4 regions of the Cobetia sp. Ld8 genome follow, and region 2 is predicted to be linked to each of the others. Evidence: predicted binding sites of a transcription regulator. Region 2 holds the regulator's gene; each other region holds the start of a gene.
What was found. The regulator sigma-54, encoded in region 2, starts transcription at its own class of promoters, with help from an activator protein. The targets are predictions, from matches to a motif close to TGGCACNNNNNTTGCTNT.

Region 1 (7,673 bases), on a different contig from region 2:
CGCTCCAGCAGGCGCTGGATCTGCTCCATGCGCTGCTCGGCCGGGGGCTGGGTGAAACTCAGCGCGCCGGTCGGGCAGGCGCTGACGCAGCTGGCCGCGCCGTGGCACAGGTAAGGGTCAATCTCGATATGCGCATTGCGACGACCGGCCACCGAGAAGATGGCATCGGCGCTGCACGATGACAGGCAACGCGTGCAGCCGATATTGCCGGCACTGGAATGCGCGCAGGTATCGAGATTGACGGTCACGTAATTCGGTTTGTCGAAATTGCCGATCAGGCCCGCGAACTGCATCGCCCAAGCGGTCAGCTGTGACAGTGGTTCCTGAGAGGCCTCAGCATCGGCGACCAGCTGATCCAGCTCGGCGATGATGTCCGCGCCGGCTTGCAGATAGCCGGGCGGTGGCAGTTCCGCCTGGTTGAGCGGCTGGCTGGACAGGTCGGCGATCAGATCGAAATGGGTCGCGCTGCCGGCACCTTGCGGCACCAGTGCGGCGGCCAGATTGACGCCATCACTGGCAAGGCTGAACTGGCCGAGGTGACCGCTCAGCGCGAGCATGTCACGCGGAGCACTGTGCGCAGGCAGCGACTCACTGGCGGCGAGATGCTGTTCATCCATCGTCACCAGCGCACTGTTGTCCTGCTCACTGATCAAGAGTGCCACCGGCAGCTGAGCGGTGGCCGGCAGGCGGGTCAGCAGACTCGCCAGTGCTCGCACTCGCGCTTCGCTGCCGATGATCACGGTGCGTCCCTGACTGTGATAGCGGATGGGGGCGCTACCGGCATCCGTCGCCAACAGCGGCAGACTTGAGGCAGGCGAGCCACCCATGGCGGATGACAGGGCGCGTTGGCGTGCTTGTTGATTGAGGGCGCGCTGAGCGCTCTCGAGGCTTGAGCTGAGCATCCTCATCCTTATTCGGTCGTGGCGGACCTGGCATGCAAGCTGCCGTCAGGTGGCAGGCGGATGATGCAGGTCCCGGTCGTCGCTGATTCTCGCGGTCTCTCGCGGTCTTTCGCGGTCAGAGCCGGGTCGGCGATCGACAGTCGTTCAGTGGGGGATTCATGACAGGCCAACCATCTTTGCATGCTGTTGATGACATTGACGTTTTCACGCCCGGCGAGAAGAGAGGCGCGGTCAGGTCGCGCAGGCACTCATCATCGCAGGCGGTTGACGCCAGTCATCATCTTCAAGGGTTGGCATGTCATGCTGAATCTTGCATGTGCGTTGCAGTCAGTGCGCCTTGATGAGGCGCGTCAGGGTGACCCATGAGGCATCAGGATGACCTCGGTCAGGCGTGTCCGGCTTACTCGTGGGTCATAATGACTCATGCTGGTTGTGCGGCGCGTCATCCTGACGCCCTGGCATCCTGAGCCCTGACGCGCTCAGCCCTGGCGCTGGAGGCGCTTATGGGGCCAGCCCCGGGTCACGGCTTGTGGCGGACGCCGCTGTCATCATCTGACGCGGGAGCAGGCTCACGCGAGTTTTCCGCAGGTATCGCTTGCGGGGCAGGCGACTCGAGTATCTCGTCGCTGGGCGTCGCGTGTGACTCGCCCACTGGCGTCTCACCGTCAGGCGCCTGCTCAGCGATCTTGTCGTCTGTCTCCAGGGTCGTATCCACCGCGGGTGTCTCGCTTGCCTCATCGAGCTTTTCCAGGCCTTCTTCGACCTTGCGGGTCCAGCTGCGCAAAGTGTCGGCGACACCTTCGGCGAGTGGGCGCATCTGGGAGAAGTCCTGGTCGTAGTCATCCAGCCCATCGCGCACCGAGTGCTCGCCCCCCATGAAGATGCGCCGCAGCGCACGCTGGCGTAGCGCCGGGTCCACGCCGCTCTGCATGAAGGCGCTGATGTCGGCGTCTGGTGTCAGGGTGTCGGGGTCTGGCAGCTCGATGACTGGCGCTTCAGCGTTGTCAGCGCCCGGTGCCTGCTGATCGCTCTCGGTTGATGCCTGCTCTGCTGGTTGTTCGGCTGCCTGTTCGGCTGCCGAGGAGGGGCTATCGCCGCCCAGGGCTTCGTGCTGCGAGCCGCGCGTTGCAGGGGGGGCAGCGCTATTGTCAGAGGCGACTCCCGCCTGTGGCGGCGGGAGGCTGTCGCCTTTGGTTCCCTCGGCGCTGTCCATCTGTGCCAGTTGGTCTTCACGTCGGCTGTCGCCTTGCTTGCGGCGTGACCAGCGCGAGAACAGGCCTTCATTGGCCCGGCTTGCGTTGTCGTCGTGCTGGCTCATGACGTGCTTTCCGTACCATCACCGGGCTGATGCGTCTTGTCGGGCGTCGCGGCGTGCTGCTCTGCCTGACTGGCGCGCCCGGCGCCCTTGCGTTTCTTCTTCTTGCCTTCGTCGAGTCGTTCGCCGTGACGCGCGAGGTAGGCTTCCAGCCACACCATCAAGGCCGGGGGCATCGGCACGTCCAGCACCAGCTGGTCGCCATCCATCCAATGCGATGCCACTTCCTGACAGGCCGTCACCACGCGGGGCTGCATGCCGTCGGCTTCGCGCTCATCGCATTGGACGAACAGACGCGGCTGCTCGCAGCGCAGGTTGTAGCGGTAATCGGTGCGCTCAGTCAGGTGAAGCTGCAGCGGCAGGATGCGGCGATGCGCTACTTCATCAGCGGCGGCAGGCTCTGCTACGTGCGATTCCATCTCTGGCGTTGCAGAGGGCGAGAGGTCGGCAATCCGCCAGGTGTCGATGCTGAAACGCCCCAGCTTCTGCGTGGTGGGTGCCAGGGTGACGCTCAACCAGCGGGTATCGTCACTACGGGGAGGGATGGACTCAGACATGGCTTCCTTGTTCACTGCTGTACCCGCAAGCGGGTCTGAAAAGAATGCTGCGATGGTGCTAGTGTGCAAGATACATGCCGGCGCATGCGATATCAGGGTCACCGTCAGTCAGTGCGGGGACAGCTCTGCCATCGGACTGGTACTCTACGGCGATTCAGCGCAAGAATTGCCATTCCAACCGGCTCGATCAGGGAGACCCGAGTTCATGATGCCCTCTGCACGGCCAGCGATCAGTCGCGCCACGCTACCCACCACGCTGGACATCGAAGTCATGGATGAGCGCGGCGAGCGCCATCGGCAGTCCATTGCCGCCGAGCGCTCGCTGACCATCTATCTCAATCGGCGCGAGATCGTCACCTTGATGACCCTGGGTGCCGAACCTGAGGCGTTGGTGGCCGGTTATCTGCGCAATCAGGGACTGCTGGGTGAGCTTGAGGACCTCGAGGCGCTGCAGGTGGACTGGGAAGTCGAGAGCGCCTCGGTGGTGACGCGTCATCTGCCCGAGGATATCGAGCAGCGCCTTGGCAAGCGCACCGTGACCACCGGCTGTGGGCAGGGCACGGTATTCGGCAATCTGCTGGAGCGCCAATCGCTGGCCGCGCTGGATGCAGGCCCCTTTAGCCAGGCCTTGTTGTATCGCCTGTTGGAGGCGCTGGCGGCGCACAACGCGACCTATCGCAAGGCCGGTGCGGTTCACGGCTGCGCCCTGTGTCGGGATGATGAGGTATTGGCGTTCATCGAGGATGTCGGCCGCCACAACGCCGTCGATACGCTGGCGGGGCTGAGCTGGTTGGCGCCCCTGAGTGATGATGACAGTGATTACCAGGGAGCCAACGTCTTCTACACCACCGGCCGCCTGACCTCCGAGATGGTACTGAAGGTGGCTCAGGCGGGGATCTCGGTGCTGGTCTCACGCTCCGGTGTCACGCAGAAGGGAGTGGAGCTGGCGGAGCGCTTTGGTGTGTTGTTGATCGCGCGCGCCAAGGGGCGCCACTTCCAGGCGGTGGACCCTGCCGGGCGGCTGGTGCTGGACGCCATTCCGCCGCTGCGTGCGGGTGACGCTCTCAAGTCATCGCGCCATGACGCGTCAGGCAAGCCATCTTCAGCAGACGGCGCAGCCGGACATGACAAGGGGGCGCAGTGATGAGTCGTCTTTCTTCGCCGCTGGGCGTCATACCCTCACAGAGCTTTTCCTCTGAACTCGGCGCGCCTTCAGGTGGCTCTGTCGCTGAGTCTTCAGGCGAGCCCCTGAATGCGGCCACCGGCCGGCAGGCTCCGGTCCCCCACGACAACCCCTTCTTGACGGTGCAGGAAGTCGCGCGTCTGCTGCATCTCAATGAGAAGAAGATCTATCAGCTGGCCAGTGACGGCACCATGCCGGCGACCAAGGTGACCGGCAAGTGGTTGTTTCCGAGGCGCCTGGTGGAGCAATGGATTCTCGAGTCCAGCCATCATGGTGTACTGGCGGATCGCCTGATGATCACCGGCAGTGATGACCCGCTGCTGGCGGCGCTCTCCATGCGCCTCAATCAGCAGCATGCTGGTAGCGCCTTCTATGGCATGAGCGTCACCGGCACGCGTCTGGGGCTTGATCTGCTCAGCCAGGGGCGTGCTGACGTCTGCGCCATTCACTGGGGGCGCGCTGAAGAGGCGGCGCTGCGTCATCCGGCGCTGATTCGCGGCCATGATGGCTATCGTCAGTGGGTGATGGTGCGGCTTGCGCGTCGTACCCAGGGGCTGATCATCCGCAATGATGATCGTCATCTGTCCATCGACCCCAGCGGCCTGTTCGGTTCGCAGCGGCGTTGGGCGGTGCGACAGGAGGGGGCAGGTTCGCAGCGCTTCCTGCAGGAGTGGCTGTCCGGCCATCAGATGCGTGCCGAGCAGCTCAACACCCTGGCGATCGCCTATTCCGAGCGTGAAGTGGCGTCGATGGTGGCGCGGGGCGAGGTGGATGTCGGCCCCGGCACGCTGTCGGCCGCCAATGAGTTCGGCCTCGGCTTCGTGCCGGTCTGTGAAGAGGCCTTCGATCTGGTGGTGCCGCGCAATGTCTACTTCCGCGATCTCTTCCAGGGATTGCTGGACTATCTGGCCACGCCGAATGGCATCCAGTTGGCGCAATCCCTCGGCGGCTATGATCTGCGCGAATGCGGTCAGTTGATCTGGCGCGGCGATGCCGCACAGCACGATTGAGACGCTTTGTAATGAGACGCTCGATAAACTGACCGCCTAGCGGATGCTGGCGGTCAGGACTCGGCGCAAGCCATGAGCGTCTTTGCGACATCCAAAAAAATCGCCCATTAGCGCATGGCTAGTGGGCGATTTTTTTATTTTGGACTGACGGCGAGCATGGTCAAGCAAGTCATTGTTTTGAATGGACCGGCCAGGTGACGCTCGCGTGAAGGCTATCTTTACGGTTTAGCTTCCTGCCAGTGCGTTACGTGGCTTGTCTCACTTCAACACAGCTCAGCTCACTTCAACACAGCCCAGCGCACTTCAAATCAGATCAGCTCGGATCCGAATCATTGCGAGTGCACACCGACAGCACGATGGCATCTTCTTCGCTGGTAGAAACCAGAGCGTGACCCATGTCGGAGTCGAAATAGATGCTGTCACCCTCACCCAGCGGCAAGGGTTCATAGAATTCCGAATAGAGCAGAATGCTGCCCGCCAAGACCATCAGGAACTCCTCGCCGTCGTGACGCACCCAATCGGGGAAGTCATCGAAGCTGCGCGCACGCACGCGAGTCTTGAAAGGAATCATGCGTTTCTGCGCCAGCTGCCAAGACAGCAGCTCGTGCTCATAGGTCGGTGTCGGGTGGGACTTGCCATCACCGACGCGCGTCAGGTCGCGACGCCCGAGAGTGCCACTCTGGCGCTTGGGCGGGCTCAGCAGCTGCGGCAGGTCGATGTTGAGACCATGAATCAGCTTCTGGACCGCCGTGAAGGTCGGCGAGATCTGCTCGTTCTCGATCTTGGACAATGTCGAGCGTGCCAGCCCCGTGCGCTGGCTGACATCTTCCAGCGTCCAATGATGGGAGAGGCGGATCTGCTTCACGCGTTCGCCAAGCTTCAGGGGCTCAACGAAGGGTTTGCGACCGGAGGCGATCCGGACGGCGGCGTCCTTGTCTGTCGGTGTGCTCATGAGAGTGGCTTCGCTATGGGCGTGATATTGGCGGCGTACGACTTCGGGTGTCGCAGCGCTGTCAGCTGGCGATAAAGTTTACTATCGGAAACTTTATCGCCAGCTTATCACAGCATGGCAAGCGCGCATCATCCCGACACGTAGCCAACATGGCTGTCCGCGACACCGAAGGCTCGCTGGTACTCCCGTGATGCAGCGACAGGTTTCCTGGCTGCGGGAAACCTGGCGCGAGGTGTGGAGTGCGCCAGGGGAAAAGTTACCGGTGCGGGGGATGCCCAGCGCTAGAACAGCCGGGCACTAGAGCAGCCAGACGCTAGAACAGCGGGTGGTCACGCTCATCCTCGGCGGGCTTGGCAAGCGGCGGCTGGACGCCGTCTGGCTTGCCAGAGGCGGAGCGAGGTGAGAGGGCATCCACGGGGGGAGGCGCGAGATCGAGCTGGTCTGGCTCGGGTTTGTTTGAGTTGGGTTGCTCTGACATGGGTTGCTCAGAAGGGCGATGGCTGCCGGCACGTGCATCGAGGCCATCCTGCATCGGCAAGCCCGCCAGCGCCTTGAGATGCGCCTCGGTGCTGCGCCCCAGCGCCTCCAGGCAATACCCGCCCTCCAGCACGGAGACGATACGCCCGTGGCAGTGACGCCGCGCGACATCCATTGCCAGCAGGGTGACCCAGTAATAGTCGTCATCTTCCAGGCACAGTTCCGCCATCGGGTCTTCGCGGTGTGCATCAAAGCCGGCCGAGATCAGGATCAACTCCGGCTTGAAGTCATCGAGCTTCTTCAGCCACTGGGCTTCAATGGCGCGCCGGAAGGCCAGCGAGCCGCTGCCTTCGCTCAGAGGCGTGTTGTGGATGTGCTCCCAGCGGCTCTCCAGGTAGCGCCACGGGTACATGGCGTCTTGGAACGAGGAGCACACCAGCGTATCGGGATCATGTTTGAAGATATCGACGGTGCCATTGCCCTGGTGCACATCGAAATCGAGGATTGCGATCCGCTTCACGCCGTAATGCTGGCGGGCGTGCAGGGCACCCACCGCCACGTTGTTGTAGAAGCAGAACCCCATCGCATCGGCGCGTTCGGCATGGTGGCCCGGTGGGCGCACGGCGCAGAAGACGTTGTCGGCCTGATCGCGCATCACCTGGTCGACCCCGCGTACTACCGCGCCGGCGGCCAGTCGCGCCGCGACCAGGCTATCGGCACACATCACGGTGTCTTCGTTGATGGTCAGCAGCTGCCCGGCCTGAGGCGGACATTTCTCCAGCGCCTGCAGGTGGCGCATGGGGTGCACGCGCGCCAGCTGCTCAAGCGTTGCCGCTCGCGCACTGTATTGCTGGACATGCTGAATCACGCCGCTCAGCGCCAGCTGACGCTCGATGGCCTGCAGACGCAGTGGGCTTTCGGGATGGGTGGGGCCCATGAAATGCTGACCGCAGTCGCGATGGGATATGTAGGAGGTGATCATCGGCATGCCTGCGTGAGTGTGCGGGTCATAATGGTCTGCACCATGACGTAACAGTAAGAGTCGTCAATGGCATGAGCCAGTCGCCGATGGTCTACCTTGTTTCACGCATGAAGGGCGCGAGGATGGCTGTTCAGACCTGCGCTTTCGCGGCATGCTGCTCATATCGCGCTGACGAGGCGCAACCGCTGACAGGACAAACCTATGGGAACGCGATTTCTGCGCAATTTCTTCGAGCCCGCCAGTATCGTGGTGATCGGCGCCTCGGAAAAGCCGCATTCACTGGGCGGGCAGGTAC
Region 2 (7,673 bases):
CCAGCAGGCGATTGATGGGCAGGGCACCGATGAATTCATCGCGACGCGAGACGACCAGCAGGGTATCGGTGGAGTCGGGCAGGCGCTCGTGGCGGCGGATATAGCGCAGCACCACGTCCAGGGTGATGTCCGGACGAATGGTGATGGTGTCCGTGTTCATCAGGCCGCCGGCGGTGTCCTCCGGGAAGGACAGTACCGTTTCGACGCGCAGGCGCTCCTGCGCCTCCATGGAGTCGAGGACTTCGAGAATCACCGCATTCGGCAGGCGCTGCAGAATGTCGGCGACATCATCCGGTTCCAGGTTCTCGGTGGCGGCGAGAACGTCGACGGCGTCCATGTCCTTGAGGAAGTCGGTCTGGATGTCTTCGCCAAGGTACTGAAGGACATCGCCCTGCAGCTCGGCATCGACCAGCTCCCAGAGCAGATTACGCTCCTTGGGGGGCGAGGATTCCAGCAGGTGGGCCACGTCCACTGGCGCGAGGCCGCGATTGAGCATGCGTCTTGCCTGTTCCAGCTCGCCGCTTTCCAGCGCCTGTGACAGGCGATCAAGTCTTGGCTTGAGTTTACGAGACGTCTTGCTCATCTGTCGGCTTCCCCTGTCGACATGAAGGACAGCGCTGATTCTACCATTGGCGTAGGGGGGCACGTCGACAAAAGAAAACAGTGTTTCTTATCGAAAGGACAATCCGCGTCCCGCCACTGGCACAAAAGCAGCGTTGCATGGCTGCCAGGCGCAAGGAGAGGTGCTGGGATTGGTACAAGGGTAGGCGCAAGGAGAGGTGCAAGAACAGGCACAGACATCCTGCGTGAGCAGTGATGGAGCTGCCCAAGGAAGCTGCGCGAGGGGCTGACCGAAAAGGGGGAGGGCCTAAAGGAAGGCTGTGCGCAAAGGGTGAAAGGGGCAAGGAGGCGAGAGCCAGACGAATGAGCCGCGATGCACATCCCTGATGTACAGCGCTAACACACAGCGCAAATGCACAGCGCTGTCAGTGGCGGTTATTCGTCTTCCTCGAAACGCGCTTCGAACAGCGCCTCGATGGCCAGCATCGCCTCATCGGCCTGTTCGCCCTCGACATCGATCAGCAGTGTCGTGCCGCAGGGCGCGGCCAGCATCAGCAATGCCATCACATTGGCTGCATTGGCGCGTCGCTCGCCATGGCTGACCATCACCGTCGCGCAATAGGGCGCACAGCAATTGACCAGCTTGGTGGCTGCGCGGGCGTGCAGCCCGCGGCGGTTGGTCAGCGTCAGCTCACGAGAGGCCATCGCGATGCTCCTGCTGATGCTCTTGCTGATCACTCGCCTCACCCGCGTTGCTCAGAGCGGTATGAATGCCCAGCTCGCGGTGACGCAGGCGCACCTCAGGCAGGCGCTCGGCAAAGTAGCTTGCCAGCTGCTCGCACAGGTAGACGCTGCGATGCTGGCCGCCAGTGCAGCCCACGGACACCGTCAGATAGCTGCGGTTGCTGTCCTGATAGGCGGGCAGCCAGCGTTCCAGCCAGCCGGCGATATCGTCATGCATCGCCTGGACGGTGGGGTAGCGCTGCAGGAATTCGGCCACGCTGTCATCGCGACCGGTATCGCCGCGCAGATTGATGTCCCAGTACGGGTTGGGCAGGCAGCGGGCATCGAACACCATGTCGGCGTCGGTCGGCACGCCATGCTTGAAGCCGAAGGATTCAAAGGTCAGCGTCAGGTGGCGGGAGCTGTGCTGGGCGACTTGCTCGGTGATGCGCGAGCGCAGGTCGTGCACGCTCAGGTTGGTCGAGTCGATGACCAGATCGGCCTTCTGGCGAATGGGAGCGAGCGTCTTCTGCTCGATCTCGATGGCCTCGGCCAGGGTATGGTCGTTGTCGCGCGTCAGAGGGTGACGACGACGGGTCGCCGAGTAGCGTTCCAGCAGCACTCGCGAATCGGTGGTCAGGTAGACGACCTGCACGTCCATGCCGCTCTGGCGGACGTTGTCGAGCAATTCGGGGAAGCGGGTCAAGGCTTCCGGCAGGTTGCGGGCATCGATGGAGACCGCGATGCGCCGGCGCGCCGGGCTGTCCTTTTCGAGCTGATCGACCAGTGGCGCCAGCAGCATGCCGGGCAGATTGTCGATGGCATAGTAGCCAATGTCTTCCAGCGCCTGGAGAGCGATGGATTTCCCGGAGCCGGAGCGGCCGCTGATGATCACGATCTTCATGAAGTGCTCTCCAAGGGCGAGGTCAACGTCGAAAGAATGCAGGGGTGGGGCAGAAGGCTGCCCGCTATCAGTGCGCTGTACGTCGGCCGATGGAAGGCCAGCAAGACGAAAGCCCGGACGATGTCCGGGCCTGTCATTCAGCGCGCCGGTAATTCGGCGATGGCTTGGGTCAATGCCTCAAAGAGTGCACGCTGGCTGTCTGCCTGGCGCAGGGCCGAGCGATTGGTCGGGGAATTGAGCAATTCCGCAACCTGCCCGAGCAGCGTCAGATGGGTCTCATCCGCTTCCTCAGGCACCAGCAGCACGAACAGCAGATCGATGGGTTCTCCGTCGATGGCATCGAAGTCGATGGGTTCACCGAGCTTCAGAAACGCAGCGATTGGCGTCTTGCAATGCGGGCTGCGTGCATGGGGCACGGCCACACCGTGGCCAATGCCGGTCGACCCCAGTCTTTCGCGCCCGATCAGGCGCGAGAAGACTTCCTGGCTGTCCAGGCTGGGAATGTTCTGTGCGATGAAGGTGCTGAAGAATTCAAGCACCCGCTTCTTGCTCCCCCCGGGGACACCGTACAGCGTGCGCTCGGGGGGAAGGATCTGATCAAGTGTCATGGCTGAAGGTCAACGGGTCCCGGTGCCCTGAGAGCGAGCCTGGGACTTTTCCTTGTGTTTGACCAGCTGGCGATCCAGCTTGTCGGCGAGCGCGTCGATGGCAGCGTACATGTTGGGGTCTTCTGCCAGGGCGTGGAGGTCAGCGCCTGCCGCGTGCAAGGTGCAGGCAGCCTGCTGGCGCTCCTTCTCGATCGACAGTGTCACCTGAACATTGGTGATGTTGTCGTAATGCCGTTCGAGGCGAGCGAGCTTCTCGTTGACGTAATCGCGGAGAGGATCGGTAAGTTCCACATGATGCCCGGTGATATTCACTTGCATGGACACGCTCCTTTATCCAGCGGGTTGCCATTCAATTGTAACCCTTTTTGACTACGAGCAAACCCTGATCGGACGCTCTGCAACAGGCTTGACGGCCACCGTCTGGCGATGTTTTCGCACCCTTGCCAGTGGCGTCAGATGTCGTGAGCGTCTGTACCGACAATGCCCAAGCTTTGCGCAAAGATCAACGCTGCGCTGCATCGTGGCTCAGTGCTTGTCTTCAACTCAGTGAGGGGTAACGGAGTGGACTTCAAGGGCACGTCTGGTGGGTGGTGCGTGAAAGACGCGCAAGAAGGCGGGTTTTCGTCGCCAATCCCTGCATGTACGTCGCCTTTCAGGCGCTTCGATTGCGTGGAGCAAGCGACGTTCCGGGAGGTTCTTCGGGTGTCATCCAGGTGCAATACGCGCAAAAGTGACTTTAAAAACATGCGATTGACGGTAAATGACGCTGCCGGAACGGCGGTTTTTTACCATCATTCTGCGCGCTGTCATGGGCCATGACGGGCAATTGGCGAGCGGTTGACGGCATGACAGAGCGCGCGACAGGCATAACGCTACCCGCGAAGTCAGAGGCTGATGAGCGGAAAATCCAACGCTTGAGGTTGGCGACGGCTGCCATTGTGGAGGTGAGAGCTGGGCATGGCAGCCGCAGGTGATGCGTCAGGCCAGACGCTTGCGCTCGCTGGAGGAGGGGATGCCCATCGCTTCGCGATACTTGGCCACGGTACGGCGTGCGACCTCGATGCCATCGCTGGCGAGCAGATCGACCAGCCGTGAGTCGGAGAGAGGCTTGCGGGCCGGCTCTTCCGCGATCAGCTTGCGGATGCGGGCACGAATGGCGGTGCTTGAGTGGGCGTCGCCACTGCCGCTGCCACCAACCTGGCTCGAGAAGAAGAACTTGAGCTCGAAGACGCCGCGCGGGGTGTGGATGTACTTCTGGGTCGTGACCCGCGAGATGGTCGATTCGTGCATCTCGACCACTTCGGCGATGTTGGCCAGAATCAGCGGCTTCATGCCTTCCTCGCCTTGCTCGAGGAAGTCGATCTGGCGTGCCATGATCTCGCGGCCGACCTTGAGCAGGGTGTCATTGCGTGATGACAGGCTCTTCATCAGCCAGCGCGCTTCCTGCAGGTTGTCCTTTAGGAAGGTGTTGTCGGCGGACTTGTCGGCACGCTTGATCAGCGCGGCGTATTCCGGCTGGATGCGCAGCTTGGGCAGCGCTTCCGGGTTGAGCTCGACCTGCCAGCCATGGCGGGTATGGCGCACCAGCAGATCAGGGATCACGTAATCGCTGGCGGGCTCGCCCCAGGCGGATGCCGGACGCGGGTCGAGCGCGCGTACCAGGCGGATGACGTGGTCCAGCTCGTCATCGTCAAGGCTCAGGCGCCGCTTGAGCAGCTTGCGGTCATCGTTGCCCAGTGCCTCGAGGAATTGACGTACCAAGCGGCGCGCCTGCGCCAGCAGCGGCAGATCATCCGGCAGCAGCGCCAGTTGCAGCAGCAGGCATTCGCGCAGATCACGAGCGAAGACGCCAGTCGGGTCGAACTGCTGCAGACGCAGCAATACCTGCTCGAGCTCGGAGGCCTTCAGGCCGGGCAGGCCCTGGCCACGCAGGCCATCGACCAGCTCATCGAGTGACAGGCTCAGATAGCCGGCACCGTCGACGGCATCGATCAAGCTCTCCGCCATCTGGCGTTCACGGCCATCGAGGTCGGTCATCGCCAGCTGCCAGCGCAGGTGGTCCTGCAGGCTCTCGACACTGGTATTGCGATCGAAGTCCGGCCCTTCTTCGCTCCCGCTGCCACTGCCGGAGCTGGTCAGGCTACCGGCGTGGTCCTGGTAGAGGTCCGACCAGTCACTGTCGAGGGGGTATTCCTCGGGAATCTCGCTCGAGGAGTCGGCAGTGGAGATCTCGCTTGAATCCTGTGTCTCGACGACATCCAGCGACTCGTAGTCCTCGTCGAGCTCCAACATGGGGTTGGACTCGAGGGCTTGCTGAATCTCCTGACGCAGGTCGAGCGTCGACAGCTGCAGCAGCTGGATCGCTTGCTGGAGCTGCGGCGTCATGGTCAGCGAGGTGCCGAGGCGGAGTTGCAGGGTGGGTTTCATGGAGTCAGTCAATTCACGGCAAAGGAACGTGCTTACTACGCTATACCGTGACTCGGGGCACTGACAAGTGGTTGCCGTGAATATTCAAGCAACTTGCATGCCATGTTTCCACCAAGGTGGTATGGACGTCATGCATGCGTCTGATGTCAGACATGAAAAAGCCGCTACGCGATAAAATCACGCAGCGGCTTTTGAAGCTTTCGCCTCGCGAGGACTCAGCGCAGCCGCTGACCCTAGAGCGTGAACTCGTGGCCCAGGTAGACGTCGCGCACCTGCTGGTTGGCCAGGATGGAGTCCGCGTCACCGTGGGCGATGATCTGGCCATCGCCGACGATATAGGCGGTGTCACAGATATCGAGCGTCTCGCGCACGTTGTGGTCGGTGATCAGCACGCCGATGCCACGATCGCGCAGTTGGCGCACGATGCTCTTGATCTCGCCCACCGAGATGGGGTCGACGCCGGCGAAGGGCTCATCGAGCAGCACGAAGTCCGGCTCGGTGGCCAGTGCACGGGCGATCTCGACCCGACGACGCTCACCACCGGACAGGCTCATGCCGGCGCTGGCGCGGATGTGCGTGATGCTGAATTCCTCGAGCAACTCTTCAAGGCGTGCCTTGCGGCCATTGCGATCCAGGTCCTTGCGGGTCTCCAGAATCGCCATGATGTTATCGGCCACCGACAGCTTGCGGAAGATCGACGCTTCCTGCGGCAGATAGCCGATGCCGGCGCGTGCACGCTGATGCATGGCGGCAGCGGAGAGGTCCTTGTCATCGATGGAGACGTTGCCGGCATCGGCGCGCACTAGCCCGACGATCATGTAGAACGAGGTCGTCTTGCCGGCGCCATTGGGGCCCAGCAGGCCGACGATGTCGCCCTGGCGGATCTCCAGCGAGATGTCCTTGACCACCTTGCGGCCCTTGTAGGCCTTGGCCAGATGGCGAGCGCTCAGCGTACGCGGAGTAGCAGCAGTCATGACTTAGTTTTCCTTGCTGGCATTGGCGCCGCGCGGCGTCAGAGTCATGTGCACGCGACCGCCTTCGGTCTGCTGTGCCGTCTTGCTGTTGTTGGCGTTCACCTGGCGCTTGTCGAGGAAGTACTCCACGTAGCCGCCTTCGAAGGTGTCATCGCCTTTCTCGAGACGCGCGTTGCCGACCAGCTCCACGCGGCGCTCCAGTGCATGGTAGCGGATGGTGTCGGCCCAGCCCTTGACCAGCTTCTCGTCGGGCGCGGGTTGCTGTTCCAGGTAGGCACGCTTGCCGGTGGCCTTGACCAGCGAGATCTCGCCGCTGCCGGCGCGGCTGATATCGACGCGGCTGGCATCGAGTTTCATGCTGCCCTGGCGCATCTCCACCTGGCCGGTGTAGGTGGCGGTACCGGCCTTGTCATCGAGTGACAGGGCGTCCGCGGCGATGTTGATCGGCTGGCTGGCATCGCTGTCCAGCGCCATGGCGGCCGGGGCGAAGGTGGACATGCCCAGTGCCAGGCAGAGCGCCATGACACCGCTGTTGAGGGTCTGGCGACAGGCCGTCAAGGGCTTGCGAGTCGTGGAAGTCATGGTGGCTCCTTGGCATGACGGGATCGCCGCCCGAGCAATGATGCCATCGAGCGGCAGAGAAGAAGGTGTTGCGGCGCGGGTCATGGCTTGACGGCCAGCCCGGCGGGTTCATTCACCGCTGGCAGGCGCTGCCTCGAAGGTGCTGTTGACGCGCCCATCATCGGTATTGGTGCTGTCGGTGCCCGAGTCGATGCGCTCGGCTTCCTTGCTGGCCTCGCTCTGGCCTGTGCCGGGTTGCAGGACGCTGCGAACACGGCCCTGCAGCACGGCGGAATCCTGGGAGAGGTCGGCGCTGAAGCTGTCGCTTTCGACATGCTGGCCATTCTGGGTGATCACGACCGGCACGTCACTCCAGGCGCGATTCTGATCACGGCTGTAGTGCAGGACATCGGTATCGAGGGTCCACCGGTCATCGGGCTGGCGCAGTCTGGCATTGCCCTCGAGGGTGAAGGTGTCGCCGCCGGCGCTCAACACGCCACTGTCTCCCGTGGCATACCAGCGGCGGTCTTCACTGTCGTTGGTGCGAATCTTCGGGGTCTGCGCCCGGGTCACGTCATCGCCTGGCGTGTGCTCGATATGCGGCGAGGTCATGGACTGGATCGCCACGCCGCGCGCATCGAAGCGTGTCATGTCTGCCCCGTCGAGATAGTAATCCGGCTCACTGCTGTCGACCTCGACATTGACGGTCGATTCCAGGCTGTTGCGCTGCTCGATCAGCGCCAGCACGCCACCGACGAGCAGCAACAGCAGCATCAGCCAGAGGCGCGGAGAAGGGCGGGACAGACGTAACATCAGGGGCGCGACTCCTGCAGGTAGGTATCCAGCACCGAGGCCCAGTGGCCCTGGGCCTTGAGCAGCAGATCACAGAGCTCGCGCACGGCGCCATCGCCGCCC
Region 3 (7,673 bases), on a different contig from region 2:
ATCGCGATCAGACCGGCCGGCCCCATGGCGACGGCCAGCCTCAGCCAGCGCCGCGAGGTGAAGAGCCTGCCCTTGCGAGCCAGATAGACACCGGAGAGGCCGAGCAGAATCATCGCAAGACCCAGGCCGACCATCAGACGGAAGCTCCAGAACACGACGGTCGAATTGGGGCGGTCCGCGGCGGGGAAGTCCTTGAGCGCCGGTACCTGCTTGTCGATGTCATGCATCAACAGCAGGCTGCCGAGAGCCGGAATCTCGAGCGCGAAGCGCGTCTCTTCGCGTTGCATGTCGGGCACACCGAACAGGATCAACGGCGTCGGTTCCCCATGGCTGTTGTCCCAATGGCCTTCGATGGCCGCGATCTTGGCCGGTTGGTGCTTGAGCGTATTCAGGCCATGCATGTCGCCGACGAAGGCCTGCAGCGGGGCGGTCACCATCAACATCAGCACCGCCATGACCAGCATCTTGCGCACTTCCGGGGTGTCGCGTTTCTTGAGCAGCAACCAGGCGGCGGAGGCAGCGACGAACAGCGAGGTGCTCAGGAAGGAGGCCAGTGCCATGTGGGCCAGGCGATAGGGGAAGGAGGGGTTGAAGACGATCGCGAACCAGTCGACCGGCACGACGATGCCATCGATGACCTCATGCCCCTGAGGGGTCTGCATCCAGCTGTTGGAGGACAGGATCCAGAACATCGAGACCAGGGTGCCGAGCGCGACCATGCAGGTCGAGAAGAAGTGCAGGCCGCGGCCGACGCGATTCCAGCCAAACAGCATCACGCCGAGGAAGCCGGCTTCGAGGAAGAAGGCGGTCAGTACTTCATAGGTCAGCAGTGGTCCGGTCACGCTGCCGGCAAAGGCCGAGAAACCGCTCCAATGCGTGCCGAACTGGTAGGCCATGACCAGCCCTGACACCACGCCCATCGCGAAGTTGACCGCGAATATCTTCGACCAGAAATGATAGAGGTTGCGGTAGACCTGTGTGCCTGTCTTCAACCACATGCCTTCCAGCACCGCCAGATAGCTGGCGAGGCCAATGGTGATGGCCGGGAAGATGATGTGAAACGAGATGGTGAAGGCGAACTGTATCCTGGCCAGGTCGATGGCCTCGGTGCCGAACATGGCAATGTCTCCTGAGTAGGCGGCAAGGGGGACGGCCCTGCCTGAATCTTCGCCGCTACTCTAGGGAGCCACCGGAAGCCATAACAGGCTCAGTTGTGCGAGAAAAAACCATATCAGTTGCGAGCTGAATCTTGGTCAGTCGTTAAATGCCCGTGAGCCAGTCAGCCGGCAAGCCAAGTGGTATGGCGAGAAGCCAGCAAGGCGAGCCGAGCAGGGGGGCGCACTCTGATTCACGTCAGCACCATGACGGGATCAGGTGCTTGTCGTATCGCCCTTGGCGGCAGGCCCCGCCATGGCGGGCTCTGGCGCTTCCTTAAGGGGCACGCGTGCGACATCTGGTTATGCAATCAAGATGCGCAACAAGCTGCGACATCCAGGCGTGGCAAGCGGCTGTCGCGCGAGTGACATGCGCCGCAAAAGGGCTGTTTTCGCCCCCGCGGATAACGCGTGAAGACTGTGTGGCAAGGCGGCCGCAAGGGCTGCGGCATTTGCGCGCACATACTCAAGGCGCATCTCGCATCTCGCATCTCGTCTGAGCGGTCCGTGTTTCAGGCTGCCTTGAGCAATTCACCCAATGTCTGCATGGCGCGCTCTGACGCCGCATCCCACGGGTGGCCGTAGCTCAAGCGAATGCAATGCTTGAAGCCCTGGGTGGCAGAGAAGATGGGCCCCGGTGCCAGGCTGATGCCGTGGGCCAGCGCCTGCTGAAACAGGGCCAGCGAGTCGATGTGCTCGGGAAGCTCGCACCACAGGAAGTAGCCCCCGTGGGGATGGGTAACGCGGGTGTCTGCGGGGAAGTAGCGATCAATGGCTGCCAGCATGGCCGTCTGCTGGGTCTCGAGCGCCAGACGTAGCTTGCGCAGGTGGCGGTCGTAGCCGCCGTGCTGAAGGTAGTCGGCCAGGGCCACCTGGGCAGGCAGCGATGGCGAGATGGTCGTCATCAGCTTGAGGCGCGAAATCTCCCGGGTATGCCGCCCCGCGGATATCCAGCCCACCCGATAGCCCGGTGCCAGGCACTTGGAGAATGACCCGCAGTGCATTACCAGACCCTCGACATCCAGCGCCTTGACGGGCTGCGGGGGCGACACCTCGGCACGTTGATCGAAATACAGCTCCGCGTAGACATCATCTTCCAGCATCGGCAACTGATGACGGCAGAGCAGCGCATACAGTTGGGCCTTGCGCGCATCGCTCAGGCTGGCCCCCAGCGGATTCTGCAGATGGCTCATGAACCAGCAGGCCTTGATGGGCAGCGTCTCCAGACGATTCTCGAGCACTTCGAGATCAATCCCGTCGCGCGGGTGTACCGGAATTTCCACCGCGCGCAGCTTGAGCCGCTCAAGCACCTGAAGCGTGGCATAGAAGGCCGGCGCCTCGATGGCGACAAGGTCCCCGAGCTGGGTGACACATTGCAGGCCGAGGTTGAGCGCCTCCATGGCGCCATTGGTGATCACCAGCTCCTCCGTCGGCAGCTGCATGCCGTTGACCATGTAGCGCTGAGCGATCTGTCGGCACAGGTCAGGATGGCCAGTGGTCATGTCGGAGATCACGGCATGCGATGACAGCTGGCGCAGCCCGCGCGTCATGCTGGTCGCAAGCCGCGCGAGCGGGAAGAGCTCCGGGCTCGGGAAGGCAGAGCCGAAGGGGACGGTCTCGTTGTCGCGCAGTGAGCCCAGCACCGAGAACACCAGCTCACTGACGGCGACATCGGAAGGGGCTTGCTGCTGCAGGGCGACATGCGGCTCATCGAGTATCCGCGAGGCATTGTCACGCACGAAATACCCCGAGCGCGGCCGCGCACTGATCAGGCCCTGATTCTCCAGCAGGTAATACGCCTGAAAGACGGTAGAGGGGCTGATGCCATGCGCCTTGCTGGCCTGACGCACCGACGGCACGCGCTCACCCGGCGCGAGAATGCCGGTACGAATCAGGTTGGATATCTCGGCGGCAAAGCGTTCATAACGCTTCATGGGGGATTTCCTGACGGGGTGGAAGAGTGAAAGGGAGAGGGCAAGAGCAAGAGAGAGCAAGAGAGAGGGCAAGGATACCGCAGTGTCGATAGGCCGTGACCTATGGGGCGTCGTAGTGGATGCACCAATCTCACCAGCCTCCATCGCTTTCGTTCGGACTGATGGGGGCTCTGTCGGCGGTGAGCGCCACGCCCTGCACCACGCACAGCGCCACGCCCTGCGCTCTTCTCACCTGTCTGGTGCAAGGCAGGGCGAGGGTCGGTGATGGGTGCGTCATTCTGGTGCAGTGCTGCGCTTGAGCAATGTCGCTGTGCTCTCATCATGTCTCCAGCGTCTCTTCATCCTTTCTCGGTCTTTCCACTGTTTTTGCCCAGTCTTTCTCCCTGTCTTTGTGCCCGCCTCTCTGCCCGTCTCTCTTCTATCTCACCGCTGGCGCATTCTTGTCTGGCCGTTGGCCGGCGGCGTCAGTGTGTGGCTGGCACATCGATTGCACTACCTCAGCCGGGACAACAAGTACAACAAGACACGAGGGAATGTCGTGAACAAGAAAATCGCTGCCGCAATGCTATCCGCCTGTGTCGGTTTCTCGCTGGCCAATGTCGCCCAGGCAGAAGAGGGGCCGATCAAGGTCGGCATCCTGCATTCACTGTCCGGCACCATGGCGATCAGTGAATCGACACTGAAAGACACCATGCTGATGCTGATCGAGAAGCAGAACGAGCAGGGCGGGCTGCTGGGACGCAAGCTGGAGCCTGTCGTGGTCGACCCGGCCTCCAACTGGCCGCTGTTCGCCGAGAAGGCGCGTGAGCTGCTGGCGCAGGACAAGGTCGACGTGATCTTCGGCAGCTGGACGTCCGTCTCGCGCAAGTCGGTGCTGCCGGTGGTCGAGGAGCTCAACGGCCTGCTGTTCTATCCGGTGCAGTATGAGGGCGAGGAGTCCTCGGAGAACGTCTTCTACACCGGAGCGGCGCCCAATCAGCAGGCGATTCCGGCAGTGGATTACCTGATGAACGACGTGGGCGTGGAGCGCTGGGTGCTGGCGGGCACGGATTATGTCTATCCGCGTACCACCAACAAGATCCTGGCCGCCTACCTCAAGTCGAAGGGCGTGGCGGACGCGGATGTGATGGTCAATTACACCCCCTTCGGCCATTCCAACTGGCAGTCCATCGTCTCGGACATCAAGTCCTTCGGCAGTGCCGGCAAGAAGACGGCCGTGGTGTCCACCATCAATGGCGATGCCAACGTGCCGTTCTATCGTGAGCTGGCCAACCAGGGCATCAATGCCGAGGACATCCCGGTGGTGGCCTTCTCGGTGGGCGAACAGGAGCTCTCGGGCATCGATACCGCGCCGCTGGTCGGCCACCTGGCCGCCTGGAACTACTTCATGAGCGTGGACAGCGACACCAACTACGACTTCATCGATGAGTGGATCGATTACACCGGCAAGGAAGATGCGGTCACCAACGACCCGATGGAAGCCCACTACATCGGCTTCAACATGTGGATGGAAGCCGCGCGCAAGGCCGGCAGCGTCGAGGTCGATGCGGTCAAGGACGCCATCATCGGTGTCTCGGTGCCCAACCTGACCGGCGGCTACGCCACCATGATGCCCAACCATCACATCACCAAGCCGGTGCTGATCGGCGAGATCCAGGACAACGGCCAGTTCTCCGTCGTCTGGCAGACCCCGTCCACCGTGGCCGGCGATGCCTGGTCTGACTATCTGGAAGGCTCCAAGGACCTGATCAGTGACTGGCGCAAGCCGATGGAATGCGGCAACTACAATGTCGTGACCCATTCCTGTGGGGCTCAACAGAGCGTTGCGACGCAATGATGCGTAGCACGTTCTGAGAGCGAGGCGGCGTGCTGGCTCACCTGCATGCCGCCTCGTTGAGTGTCAGTTTCCGAGGCCACGATGCCCTCGGAGACTGATGACGCCTTTGCGCGTTCACCATGGATGGCCTTCTTGATGTCTATCACCGTTGCAACGATGTACCGCGGGTGCTGGCAGTGGATGCTGCTGGTCTGTCTTTTCTCATTCCCCCTGTTTGCCGCTGCCCAGTCCGAGACCGCGACTGGCCAGTCTGCGCGCCTGTCTGACGGCGCTGCTCAATCCCTGTTGACCCGGCTCGCCGAGGCACGCAACCCGGCCAAGCCAGCCGTGATCGATGAGATCGCCATGAGCGGGGATGCACGTGCACGTGGCTGGCTGGAAGCCTTTTCTGCCAGCAAGCTGGCTCGTCTCAAGGACGCCGAGCGCTTCTTGATCATCGACAACAATCGCGGCCGTGAGTGGGCCGTCTCCGACGCCCTGTCGGGAGAGTCGGCGGGCAAGGTCTCGCGCCGCGACCTCAAGACACTGCGCAGCAACAACTCGCTGCGTGGGCATATCGATGGCGTACTCTCGATGATCGACCTGTCTTCCCCGGATGCCGAGGTCAGACTCGCGGCGGCGCGCGGCCTGCGCGGCAGTGTCGATGAGGCCATGGCCGAGCGGTTGCCGAGCCTGATCGAGCAGGAAGTCGATGATGCTATCCGCGCCACTCTCGAGGAAGCGCTCGCCATCCAGCAGCTGGAAGCCAATGGCGACCCCGCAGCGCTGGAGACGCTCTCCGGCAGCCTGAACGCCGCCGCGATCGCTGCCATCAATGGCGCCGCGGCGAGTGATGATCCGCAGCTGGCCCAGGCCGCCAAGGTGGCGCTGGCCGGTATCGAGCAGAAGCTTCAGCTCAACAGCGGGCTCGAGACGCTCTACTTCGGCCTCTCGTTGGGCTCGGTACTGGTGCTGGCCGCCATCGGGCTTGCCATCACCTTCGGTGTCATGGGCGTGATCAACATGGCGCATGGCGAACTGATCATGCTGGGCGCCTACACCACTTGGGGCATGCAGCAGCTATTGCCAGGGCAGCCGGGGCTGGCGCTGTTGCTGTCGATTCCGGCGGGCTTTCTGGTCGCGGCGGCGGTGGGAATCGTCATCGAGCGCAGCGTCATCCAGCACCTCAAGGGGCGTCCGCTGGAGACCTTGCTGGCCACCTTCGGCATCAGCCTGATCCTGCAGCAGCTGGTGCGTACCACCATCTCGCCCCTGAATCGCATCGTGGTCACGCCGGAGTGGATGAGTGGCTCGCTGATGATCAACGAGGCGCTGTCACTGACGCTCAATCGCCTCTACATCATCGGCTTCGCACTGTTCGTGTTCGCCGGCCTGATGCTGATCATGCGCCGCACCCGTCTCGGCCTCGAAGTACGCGCGGTGACCCAGAACCGGGCCATGGCGCGCTCGATGGGCATCAAGGCGACCCGCGTCGACATCATGACCTTCGCGCTGGGCTCCGGTGTGGCCGGTCTTGCCGGTGTCGCGCTCTCCCAGATCACCAACGTCGGGCCGAACCTGGGCCAGAACTACATCATCGATTCCTTCATGGTCGTGGTGTTCGGCGGGGTCGGCAATCTGTGGGGCACGCTGGTGGCCGGCATGTCGCTGGGGCTGCTCAATCAGTTCCTCGAGCCCTGGGCGGGTGCGGTTCTCGCCAAGATCGTGGTGCTGGTCTTCATCATCCTGTTCATTCAAAAGCGCCCGCGGGGACTCTTCCCGCAGAAGGGCCGCGCCGCGGAGGGTTGATCCATGCCTGATTCACGTTCCTGGCTGGCGCGCCCCTTCACGGAGCGCTCCACCCAGATCTTCCTCGCGGTGCTGACGCTGTCGGTGCTCGCCATCACGCTGCTGCATGTGCTGCTGCCCGAGGGGCATCCGCTGCATGTCAGCACCTTCACCGTCACCCTGCTGGGCAAGTACCTGTGCTATGCGCTGCTGGCGGTGGCGGTGGATCTCGTCTGGGGCTACCTGGGCATTCTCAGCCTGGGTCACGGCGCCTTCTTCGCGCTGGGCGGTTACGCCATGGGCATGTACCTGATGCGCGAGATCGGTGACCGCGGCGTCTATGGCAATCCGGAGCTGCCGGACTTCATGGTCTTCCTCAACTGGCAGGAGCTGCCGTGGTTCTGGCAGGGCTTCGACATGCCGGTCTTCGCTTTCCTGATGGTGCTGCTGGCGCCGGGGCTGCTGGCGCTGGTGTTCGGCTTCCTCGCCTTCCGCTCCCGCGTCACCGGTGTCTATCTCTCGATCATCACCCAGGCACTGACCTTCGCCTTGATGCTGGCGTTCTTCCGCAACGAGATGGGCTTCGGTGGCAACAACGGCCTGACCGACTTCAAGGACATTCTCGGCTTCGATCTGCGCACGGATGCGGTGCGCATCGCGCTGTTCATCGCCAGTGGCGTGGCGCTGGGGCTCGGCTATCTGCTGTGTCGTGGCATCGTCGGCTCCAAGCTGGGGCGTTTGAGCATCGCCTGTCGCGACGCCGAGGCGCGCACGCGCTTTCTGGGTTACCGCGTCGAACGTGTGCAGCTGTTCATCTTCGTGGTCTCGGCGATGCTGGCCGGGGTAGCCGGGGCGCTGTACGTGCCGCAGGTCGGCATCATCAATCCCGGCGAGTTCTCGCCGCTGTTCTCCATCGAAGTGGTGGTGTGGGTGGCGCTCGGTGGCCGCGCGACGCTCTACGGCGCCGTGTTGGGCGCGCTG
Region 4 (7,673 bases), 340 kb from region 2:
ATCATCGTCGGCACGCCGGGGCGCGTGGATGAGCACCTGCGCAAGGGCAGCCTGAGCCTGGTCGAGCTCAATACCCTGGTGCTGGATGAAGCCGACCGCATGCTCGATATGGGCTTTGCCGAGGTGCTGGATGCCATCGTCGCCGAGACCCCGGAGGAGCGTCAGACGCTGCTGTTCAGCGCGACCTTCGCCGATGGCGTGCGCCCGATCGCCGAGCGCATGCTGCGTGATCCGGTCAGCATCGAGGTGGCCTCCACTCACGATGACAGCAGCATCCGTCAGCTGTTCCACCGTGTCGCCGATGACGAGGCGCGCTTCGAGGCGCTGCGTATCCTGCTGCTCAAGTACCGCCCGGAATCCAGCGTGGTGTTCTGCAACACCAAGCGTCAGGCGCAGGAAGTCAGCGACGCGCTCAATGAGCACGGTTTCAGTGCCATGGCGCTGCACGGTGATCTCGAACAGCGCGAGCGTGACCAGACATTGGTGATGTTCGCCAACAAGAGCACCTCGATTCTGGTGGCCACCGATGTCGCGGCGCGCGGGCTGGATATCGAAGCGCTGGACGCGGTGTTCAACTACGAGATCGCGCGTGATCTCGACGCCCACGTGCACCGTGTCGGGCGTACCGGCCGTGCCGGCAGCTCCGGCATCGCCTGCACGTTGTACACCGAGAAGGAAGACTATCGTCTGACCAAGCTGGGTGAATTCCTCGAGCAGACGCTGGAAGCCGAGCCGCTGCCCTCGAAAAGCATGCTGACGCGCGAGCCGTTCCATGCGCGCATGGCGACGCTGCAGATCGACGGTGGCAAGAAGGACAAGCTGCGCCCCGGCGATATCCTCGGCGCGCTGACCGGTGACGGCGGCCTGGAAGGCAGCAAGATCGGCAAGATCAAGGTGCTGGCGCGGACCACCTTCCTCGCCGTGGAGCGTGATGTCGCCAAGTCGGCACTCACCCAGCTGATGAACGGCAAGCTCAAGGGGCGCTCCTTCCGCGCGCGTCGTCTCAAGAGCTGAGGCGGGCAGCGTCGGTGACGTGTCTGACCGGTATCGGCGAGAACCCTGAGAGGGACTGAACCAGTCTTTTCATCTGCCATGCGACCTTGATATCACCCCAAGCGATGCCCGCCACCACGGCGGGCATCGTGCTTTTTGAGCAGCAGATTGACGCTCGCAGCCGCTGCGGGCGGTGGCTAAGCTTGAGGTAACGTCCCTGGCCATCAGGGCGCTGATCCGGTACCTCGTGATGACTGCCAACGCCGTCGATAATCTTCGCATTCGTGAAGAACGTCTCATTGATCATGAGCGCATCTACCGCATTCATGAATCCGTCTTTGCCGGCCATCGTGAAGCGCGCCTGGGTGATAGATTGCGTCGAGGCAATCTGGCGCAGATCTCGCTGGTGGCCGAGCGTGTCACCGACCCGGAGACCGGCCGTCACCTCAGCGAAGGCGAGGGCGGCCTGCTGGGGCATGTGATGGTGTCGCGGGTGGAGCTTTCCGGCTACCCGGACCGCGTGCTGATGGCGTTGGCGCCGCTGGCGGTGCTGCCCCAGCATCAGCGTCACGGCATCGGCAAGCGGCTGGTGATCTCGGCGGTCAAGCGCTGCCGGCTGCTGGGGGCGGGGGCCGTGGTGGCGGCAGGCCATGCGGATTTCTATACCCATCTGGGCTTTCATCCGGCGTGTCATTACGGGCTCTACTGCCATCATGACGACGTGCCGGGTTCCTTCGTCGCCTTCGAGCTGCTGCCGGACTATCTGGAGGGGCTGGGCGGTGAAGTGCAGTTTCCCGATACCTTCTCTGAGCTGGGTATCTGAGCAGCCTTGAGCGGTTGGTTTTGATCAGCAACAGGCAACTCGGCGTTGCGTGACCCTTGAAACGGCAAGGCTCCAGCTCCATGTCATGGGTAACACCACGTGGCAGCCTGCGTGTGATGGCAGCTGTCGCGTCATTCCGACCGATGATTCAAGGAGAGACATCATGAAGCTCAAGACTCTGGGTAGTTCGCTGATGATTGCCATGCTCGGTCTCGGTGGCCTGTCGCTCGCCGGTTGCGAGGACGAAGGCCCGATGGAGAAGGCCGGTGAGAAGATGGACAACGCCGTCGAGGAAGCCGGTGATAGCGTCGAGAACGCCACCGATAGCTGAGGCTCGGATGCCAGCGCCGCGATGAGTCGCCGCTGACCTGAGCTGTCGCCAGACACAAGAAGGCCCCGCCTCCCATGAGGCGGGGCCTTCTTGTGTCTGGCTCGGGGAGAAAGCAATCCGCTTATGCCGAGGCGGGCTGCTGCTCGCTCTGCTGCTTGCGGTCCGCGACGGCGGCGTCGTAGGCGCGGCTTTCCTCGGCCTCGGTGGCGGCGCTGAAGCGCACCAGCAGTGCGAACAGCGAGATCACGATCACGCCCATGCCCAGGTACATCAGGCCTTCCTGGTAGGTCAGCTCCTCACTGCGGAACAGGAAGCCCGCGGCGACAGCGCCCGCGTTGCCGCCCGCACCGACGATACCGGCGACCGCGCCGAGTGCCTTGCGATTGACGAAGGGCACGATGCCGAAGGTCGCGCCTTCCGCCATCTGCACGAAGAGGCTGAAGACCAGCATGATGCCGATGGCCACCGCGAGGGTTTCCATCTGGGCGAAGCCGACCAGCGCCACGCCTTCACACAGCAGCGCGATGAACAGCCAGCGCACGCGGCCCTTGAGGCCGGACTGGCGGGCGAACAGGTCGGAGAACACGCCGCCCAGGGTGCGGGCGAACAGGTTCATCAGGCCGAACAGGCCCGCGATGAGACCGGCGGTGGCAAGATCGAGGTCGAAGTGATCGAAGAAGTAGATGGCGGCGACGTTGTTGATGGTCAGCTCGACCCCGAAGCAGGCGCCATAGACGAGGAACAGGGCCCAGACGCGGATGTCGCGTGCCGCCGCGCCGAAGGTGGCGCGCATGCTGTATTCCTTCTCGGCCTTGGGCAGCTCACCACGCTCACGCAGCTCGTTGAAGTTGCCGTCCGGCGCATCCTGGGTGAAGAAGTAGTAGGCGATACCGGTCAGGAACAGCACGATGCCCGGCACGACCATCGCCAGACGCCAGCCCAGGGTCTGCTCGACGCCCAGCATCAGCAGGCCGGCCATCACCAGCGGCATCAGCATCTGGGTGGTGCCACCGCCCAGGTTGCCCCAGCCCGCGGTAGTGGCGTTGGCGGTGCCGACCACGTTGGGGCCGAACATCACGGAGGTGTGGTACTGGGTGATGACGAAGGAAGCGCCGATGGCACCGATGGCCAGACGGGCCAGGAAGAAGGATTCGAAGCTGTCGGCGAAGCCGATGCACATCACCGGCAGCGAGCCGAGGCACAGCAGCCAGGTGTAGGCCTTGCGTGGCCCGATGCGATCACACAGCACGCCGATGGCGAGGCGCACGATCACCGTGATGGCGACGGAGGCGATGATGGTGTTGCCGATCTGGGTCTTGGTCAGGCCGAGGTCGTCACGCACCACGGCCATCAGCGGCGCGATGCCGAACCAGCCGAAGAAGCAGACGTGGAAGGCGAACCACGACATGTGGAAGGCGCGCATTTGCGGGGTGTTGAAGCTGAACAGCCGGATGCGGCTGGCCTTGTTGCGGATATCCATGAGTGGGCTCCTGATTCAGCGTCGGTGCCGGGCACGAGGTCAGGTGTGCTCGGCGAGTGGTCGAACGGCTGTGAATGAACGACAGCAAGGGCGCCTCGTCATTGAGGGGCCTGGTTCGACGCACTCGTACTCCGAAGAGCCTGGTCCACGTCATGGATAGCGATGGCAGCAGTCGGTGATGCCATGGTTGCCGGCAGCAGAGCGTCTGTGCGGCAAGTGACAGGAACAAAGCAAGTAGCGCGCCAGTTGCGGGGGTGTGGGCGGGACAAGTCCCAGAAGATCAATGGCTTGGCGAGGGCAGTAGGTTGGCACGCGCAGGCGGTGTCCCGGGCTGGATGCGCGCTCGATGCGCGCTGGCGGTGCGTCAGCAAGGCGCGAGGTACCAGTCTGGCGCACGCGACTGGCGCTGGGAGGGTCGGCAAGGCGCGTGCCTCATTGCAGTGCAGCGACGCTTTCGGCTCGGCCGCTCTGAAGGCCTTTGGTCGCAGGGTTGCACCAGATTGCGGCACGAATCCTGCTTGGGTGTACGGCAAGTCTCATGCCCGACCCAAGGAAACCTGACATGCCCGTGACCGTGCTGATCGTCGATGTCCGCAGTGAGCGCTCCGCCGCGCTGGAGCAGGCGCTATTGAGCGCCGGCTTCGAGGTGGCGCTGCGCGTTGACGAGCACGAGGACCTGCACGCGCTGGTCGAGCAGCATCAGCCCGATGCGGTGATCATCGACGCCGACCTGCCCAGCCGCGACACCCTGGAGCATCTCGGCCAGCTGGGGCGACGCTATCCCAAGCCGATGATCATGCTGGCCAGTGAAGATGCCCCGGACCTCGTGCGTGAGGCGGCAGGCGCCGGTGTCTCGGCCTATGTGGTGGACCACGTCATGCCTGCGATGGTGCGCAGCATGGTCGAGGTCGTCATCACCAGCTTCGAGGCGCACCGTGCGCTCAAGGGGGAGCTCAACCGTACCCAGACCACATTGGTGCAGCGGCGCAGCGTCGATCGCGCCAAGGCCGTGGTGATGGAGACGCGCGGGCTCAGTGAAGATGCCGCCTACCAATACCTGCGCAAGACCGCCATGAACCGGCGCCTGGCCCTGCATGAGCTGGCCGATGAGCTGCTCAAGGCCGCGCGTCGGCGCTGAGCCGGTCGCCGTACTGTCCTTCTCTCTCGATCGTTCAAGAGGTGTGCGTGATGCCCACAGATGTACCCCTGAATGGCCATCAGCTGACGCTGGGCCTGATGCCACTCAATGATGCCGCGCCCTTCGTGGTCGCTGAGCAGTTGGGGCTTTTCCGCGAGGAAGGGCTGGCGGTGACACTCAAGTGGCAACCTTCGTGGGCGGCGTTGCGTGATGACCTGCAGACCGGCGTGCTGCAGGGCGCGCAGATGCTGGCGCTGATGCCGCTGACCTCGACCCTGGGCCTGGATGGCCGCGCCACGCCGGTGATCAGTGCCATGACACTGAATCTGGGCGGCAACTCCATCACGCTGTCGCGCGCGCTGATGGCCACCCTCGGCGAGGACGGCCACGACCTCTCCAGTCCGTTGCAGGTCGCGAAGGCGCTGGCGGCGCATGTGCATGAGCGCAAGCAGCGCGGCGAGCCGCTGCTCAAGCTGGCCAGCGTGCACCCGTTCTCCTCGCATCGTTATCTGTTGCGCTACTGGCTGGCGGCGGGCGGCATCAATCCGGACCGCGACGTCGAGATGCGCGCCGTGGCGCCGCCGCTGATGGCGGCACAGCTGGCCAGCGGTGCGCTGGATGGCTTCTGTGTCGGTGAGCCCTGGAACAGCCTGGCGGCGGCGCAGGGCATGGGGCAGGTGGTGGCGGGCAGTCACGATATCTGGCGCTTCGGGCAGGAAAAGGTGCTGGGCGTGCGCGAGGACTGGGCGGAGCAGCATCCGCTGGCGCATCAGGCGCTGATTCGCGCGCTGCTCAATGCCTGCGCCTGGCTGGACCGCCCCGGCAATCGGGCCAGAGCCGCCGAGTGGCTGCATGACGAGGGCATGCCGGAGGTGCCGATGAGCGTGGTGACGCGCGGACTGGAAGATGTCGATGTCGAGCAGTCGGTGGACGACTTCCAGCAGCACAATCCCGGCTGGACCATCTTCCATCGCTATGCGGCCAACTTCCCGTGGCGTTCCCAGACGCGCTGGTACATCGCCCAGATGCAGCGCTGGGGGCATCTGCAGGGTTTCAATGACGAGGATCTCGAGGCGACGCTGACACGCTGTGTGCGCCCGGATCTTTACCGCACGGCGGCCCGCAAGCTGGGCATGGTGGTGCCGGTGGCGGATGAGCGCAGTGAAGGCACGCATCCGGCGCCCTGGTGGCTGAGCGGCGAGGCGGGCCAGGTGCCGATGCCGGCGGATGGCTTCATCGATGGCGCGGTCTTCGAGTGATGTCGCGGGCGCGGTTCTTGCCGGTCCGCGCTGGCGCGGGATTGCACAGCACTTGCAGAGAAGTCGCCATCTCCTTTGCCGGATGACAGGGCAAACCTGACGGCTCAGACATGTTGGCAGTGCGGTTGTGATATTCTCATCGCACTGCCAGCACCGCGTCAGGGGATCGCATGACCACTCGCAAGTCTCAGATTCGCAAGGATAATGTCGGCCGCATCCTGCTCGCCGCCGAAAAGATCTTCGCTCTCAAGGGCTATGTCGGCGCCAGCATGGTCGATATTGCCGCCGAGGTAGAGCTGCCCAAGTCCAATCTGCATTACTACTTCAGCACCAAGGAAGCGCTGTATCGCGCGGTGCTCGATGGCCTGCTGGCGCTGTGGAAGGAAGATGCGCTGTGCTTCGAGGCCTACGACGACCCGCAGCTGGTGCTCTCCACCTACATTCGCGCCAAGATGATGCACTCGCGCCAGCGCCCCTATGGCTCCAAGGTGTGGGCCAGCGAGATCATGCAGGGCGCGCCGGTGCTGGGAGAGGAGCTGACGGTGTGGCTCGACGAGTGGGCCGAGATGAAGAAGTCACGCCTGCGCCAGTGGATCGGCGAGGGCCGCATCGACAACGTCGATGCCTCCGCCTACCTGTACATGATCTGGGCCAGCACCCAGCACTACGCCGACTTCGATCACCAGATCGCGGTGCTCAATCAGGGCAAGGCGCTGAGTGATCGGGAATTCGAGCAGGCGGTGCAGAACGTGACGCGGGTGCTGCTGAAGGGCGTCGGTTTGTCTGCCTGAGTCAGCAGGTGACTTCATGATTTCATTATCCTGAAGCTAATCATCGTCATCATTGGTGGGTCATCAAGCCAATGAAGAAGGGGCTTCCATTGCTGGCAGCCCCTTTTTTGATTCCATCTGTTTCTCGTTGTTTCTCTCCGCTCCTGTTCAGGATCAGCGCCGCATCAGGCGATCAGGCAGCGCGATGCGGATTGCGCGGGTCCTCCATCCAGTTCATGTACGGCTTGCCGGTGTCCTGCACTTCCATGCTGATGCAGTCCTCGACCGGGCAGGTGATCTCGCACAGGTTGCAGCCCACGCAGTCGGCGTCCTTCACCTCATAGCGGGCGGTGCCGTTGTCCTTGGCCAGATGCATGATGGCCTGGTGCGAGGTGTCCTCGCAGGCGATGTAGCAGCGTCCGCAGCCGATGCACTTGTCCTGGTCGATGCGGGCGATCACCTGATAGTTCATGTCCAGCTGCTTCCAGTCGGTGGTGTTGGGCACCGCCGCGCGCGAGAACTCGTCGATACGCTGATAGCCCTTGCTATCCATCCAGCGCCCCAGGCCATCCTTCATCTCCTCGACGATACGGAAGCCATGCAGCATCGCCGCCGTGCACACCTGCACGCTGCCCGCGCCGAGGGCGATGAATTCCGCGGCATCTTCCCAGTTGGAGATGCCGCCGATGCCGGAGATCGGCAGGTTCGCGGTTTCCGGCGTGCGCGCTATCTCGGCCACCATGTTCAGCGCGATGGGCTTCACGGCGCTGCCGCAATAGCCGCCGTGAGTGCTGCGGTCACCGACGATGGGATGCGCGACCATGCGGTCGAGATCCAGATGGGTGATGGAGTTGATGGTGTTGATCAGCGAGACGGCAT

Region 1: ACJJV2_RS08645 (DUF3305 domain-containing protein) is a predicted target of sigma-54. The motif match lies at 2,837-2,854, and genes of this name have one in related genera.
Region 3: urtA (urea ABC transporter substrate-binding protein) is a predicted target of sigma-54. The motif match lies at 3,565-3,582, and genes of this name have one in related genera.
Region 4: ACJJV2_RS15030 (ANTAR domain-containing response regulator) is a predicted target of sigma-54. The motif match lies at 4,131-4,148, and genes of this name have one in related genera.

Annotation. Positions count from the first base shown of each region.
Region 1 covers NZ_JBISHF010000007.1:901,611-909,283, reverse strand. The annotation lists gene ACJJV2_RS08655 (4Fe-4S dicluster domain-containing protein) at 1-902, opposite strand, end outside; gene ACJJV2_RS08650 (DUF3306 domain-containing protein) at 1,423-2,220, opposite strand; gene ACJJV2_RS08645 (DUF3305 domain-containing protein) at 2,217-2,774, opposite strand; gene ACJJV2_RS08640 (formate dehydrogenase accessory sulfurtransferase FdhD) at 2,983-3,918, shown strand; gene ACJJV2_RS08635 (substrate-binding domain-containing protein) at 3,918-4,967, shown strand; gene ACJJV2_RS08630 (helix-turn-helix domain-containing protein) at 5,281-5,919, opposite strand; partial or broken gene ACJJV2_RS08625 (histone deacetylase family protein) at 6,446-7,378, opposite strand; gene ACJJV2_RS08620 (GNAT family N-acetyltransferase) at 7,580-7,673, shown strand, end outside.
Region 2 covers NZ_JBISHF010000008.1:638,956-646,628, reverse strand. The annotation lists gene mgtE (magnesium transporter) at 1-583, opposite strand, end outside; gene ACJJV2_RS13735 (HPr family phosphocarrier protein) at 997-1,266, opposite strand; gene rapZ (RNase adapter RapZ) at 1,253-2,188, opposite strand; gene ACJJV2_RS13725 (PTS sugar transporter subunit IIA) at 2,326-2,796, opposite strand; gene hpf (ribosome hibernation-promoting factor, HPF/YfiA family) at 2,806-3,114, opposite strand; gene ACJJV2_RS13715 (RNA polymerase factor sigma-54) at 3,775-5,223, opposite strand; gene lptB (LPS export ABC transporter ATP-binding protein) at 5,457-6,197, opposite strand; gene lptA (lipopolysaccharide transport periplasmic protein LptA) at 6,201-6,779, opposite strand; gene lptC (LPS export ABC transporter periplasmic protein LptC) at 6,888-7,571, opposite strand; gene ACJJV2_RS13695 (HAD family hydrolase) at 7,571-7,673, opposite strand, start outside.
Region 3 covers NZ_JBISHF010000007.1:222,997-230,669, forward strand. The annotation lists gene ACJJV2_RS05945 (cytochrome ubiquinol oxidase subunit I) at 1-1,118, opposite strand, end outside; gene ACJJV2_RS05950 (PLP-dependent aminotransferase family protein) at 1,667-3,088, opposite strand; gene urtA (urea ABC transporter substrate-binding protein) at 3,651-4,925, shown strand; gene urtB (urea ABC transporter permease subunit UrtB) at 5,061-6,713, shown strand; gene urtC (urea ABC transporter permease subunit UrtC) at 6,717-7,673, shown strand, end outside.
Region 4 covers NZ_JBISHF010000008.1:979,824-987,496, reverse strand. The annotation lists gene dbpA (ATP-dependent RNA helicase DbpA) at 1-1,014, shown strand, start outside; gene ACJJV2_RS15045 (GNAT family N-acetyltransferase) at 1,244-1,816, shown strand; gene ACJJV2_RS15040 (hypothetical protein) at 1,980-2,147, shown strand; gene ACJJV2_RS15035 (NarK family nitrate/nitrite MFS transporter) at 2,269-3,627, opposite strand; gene ACJJV2_RS15030 (ANTAR domain-containing response regulator) at 4,190-4,765, shown strand; gene ACJJV2_RS15025 (CmpA/NrtA family ABC transporter substrate-binding protein) at 4,816-6,024, shown strand; gene ACJJV2_RS15020 (TetR/AcrR family transcriptional regulator) at 6,195-6,815, shown strand; gene preA (NAD-dependent dihydropyrimidine dehydrogenase subunit PreA) at 6,988-7,673, opposite strand, start outside.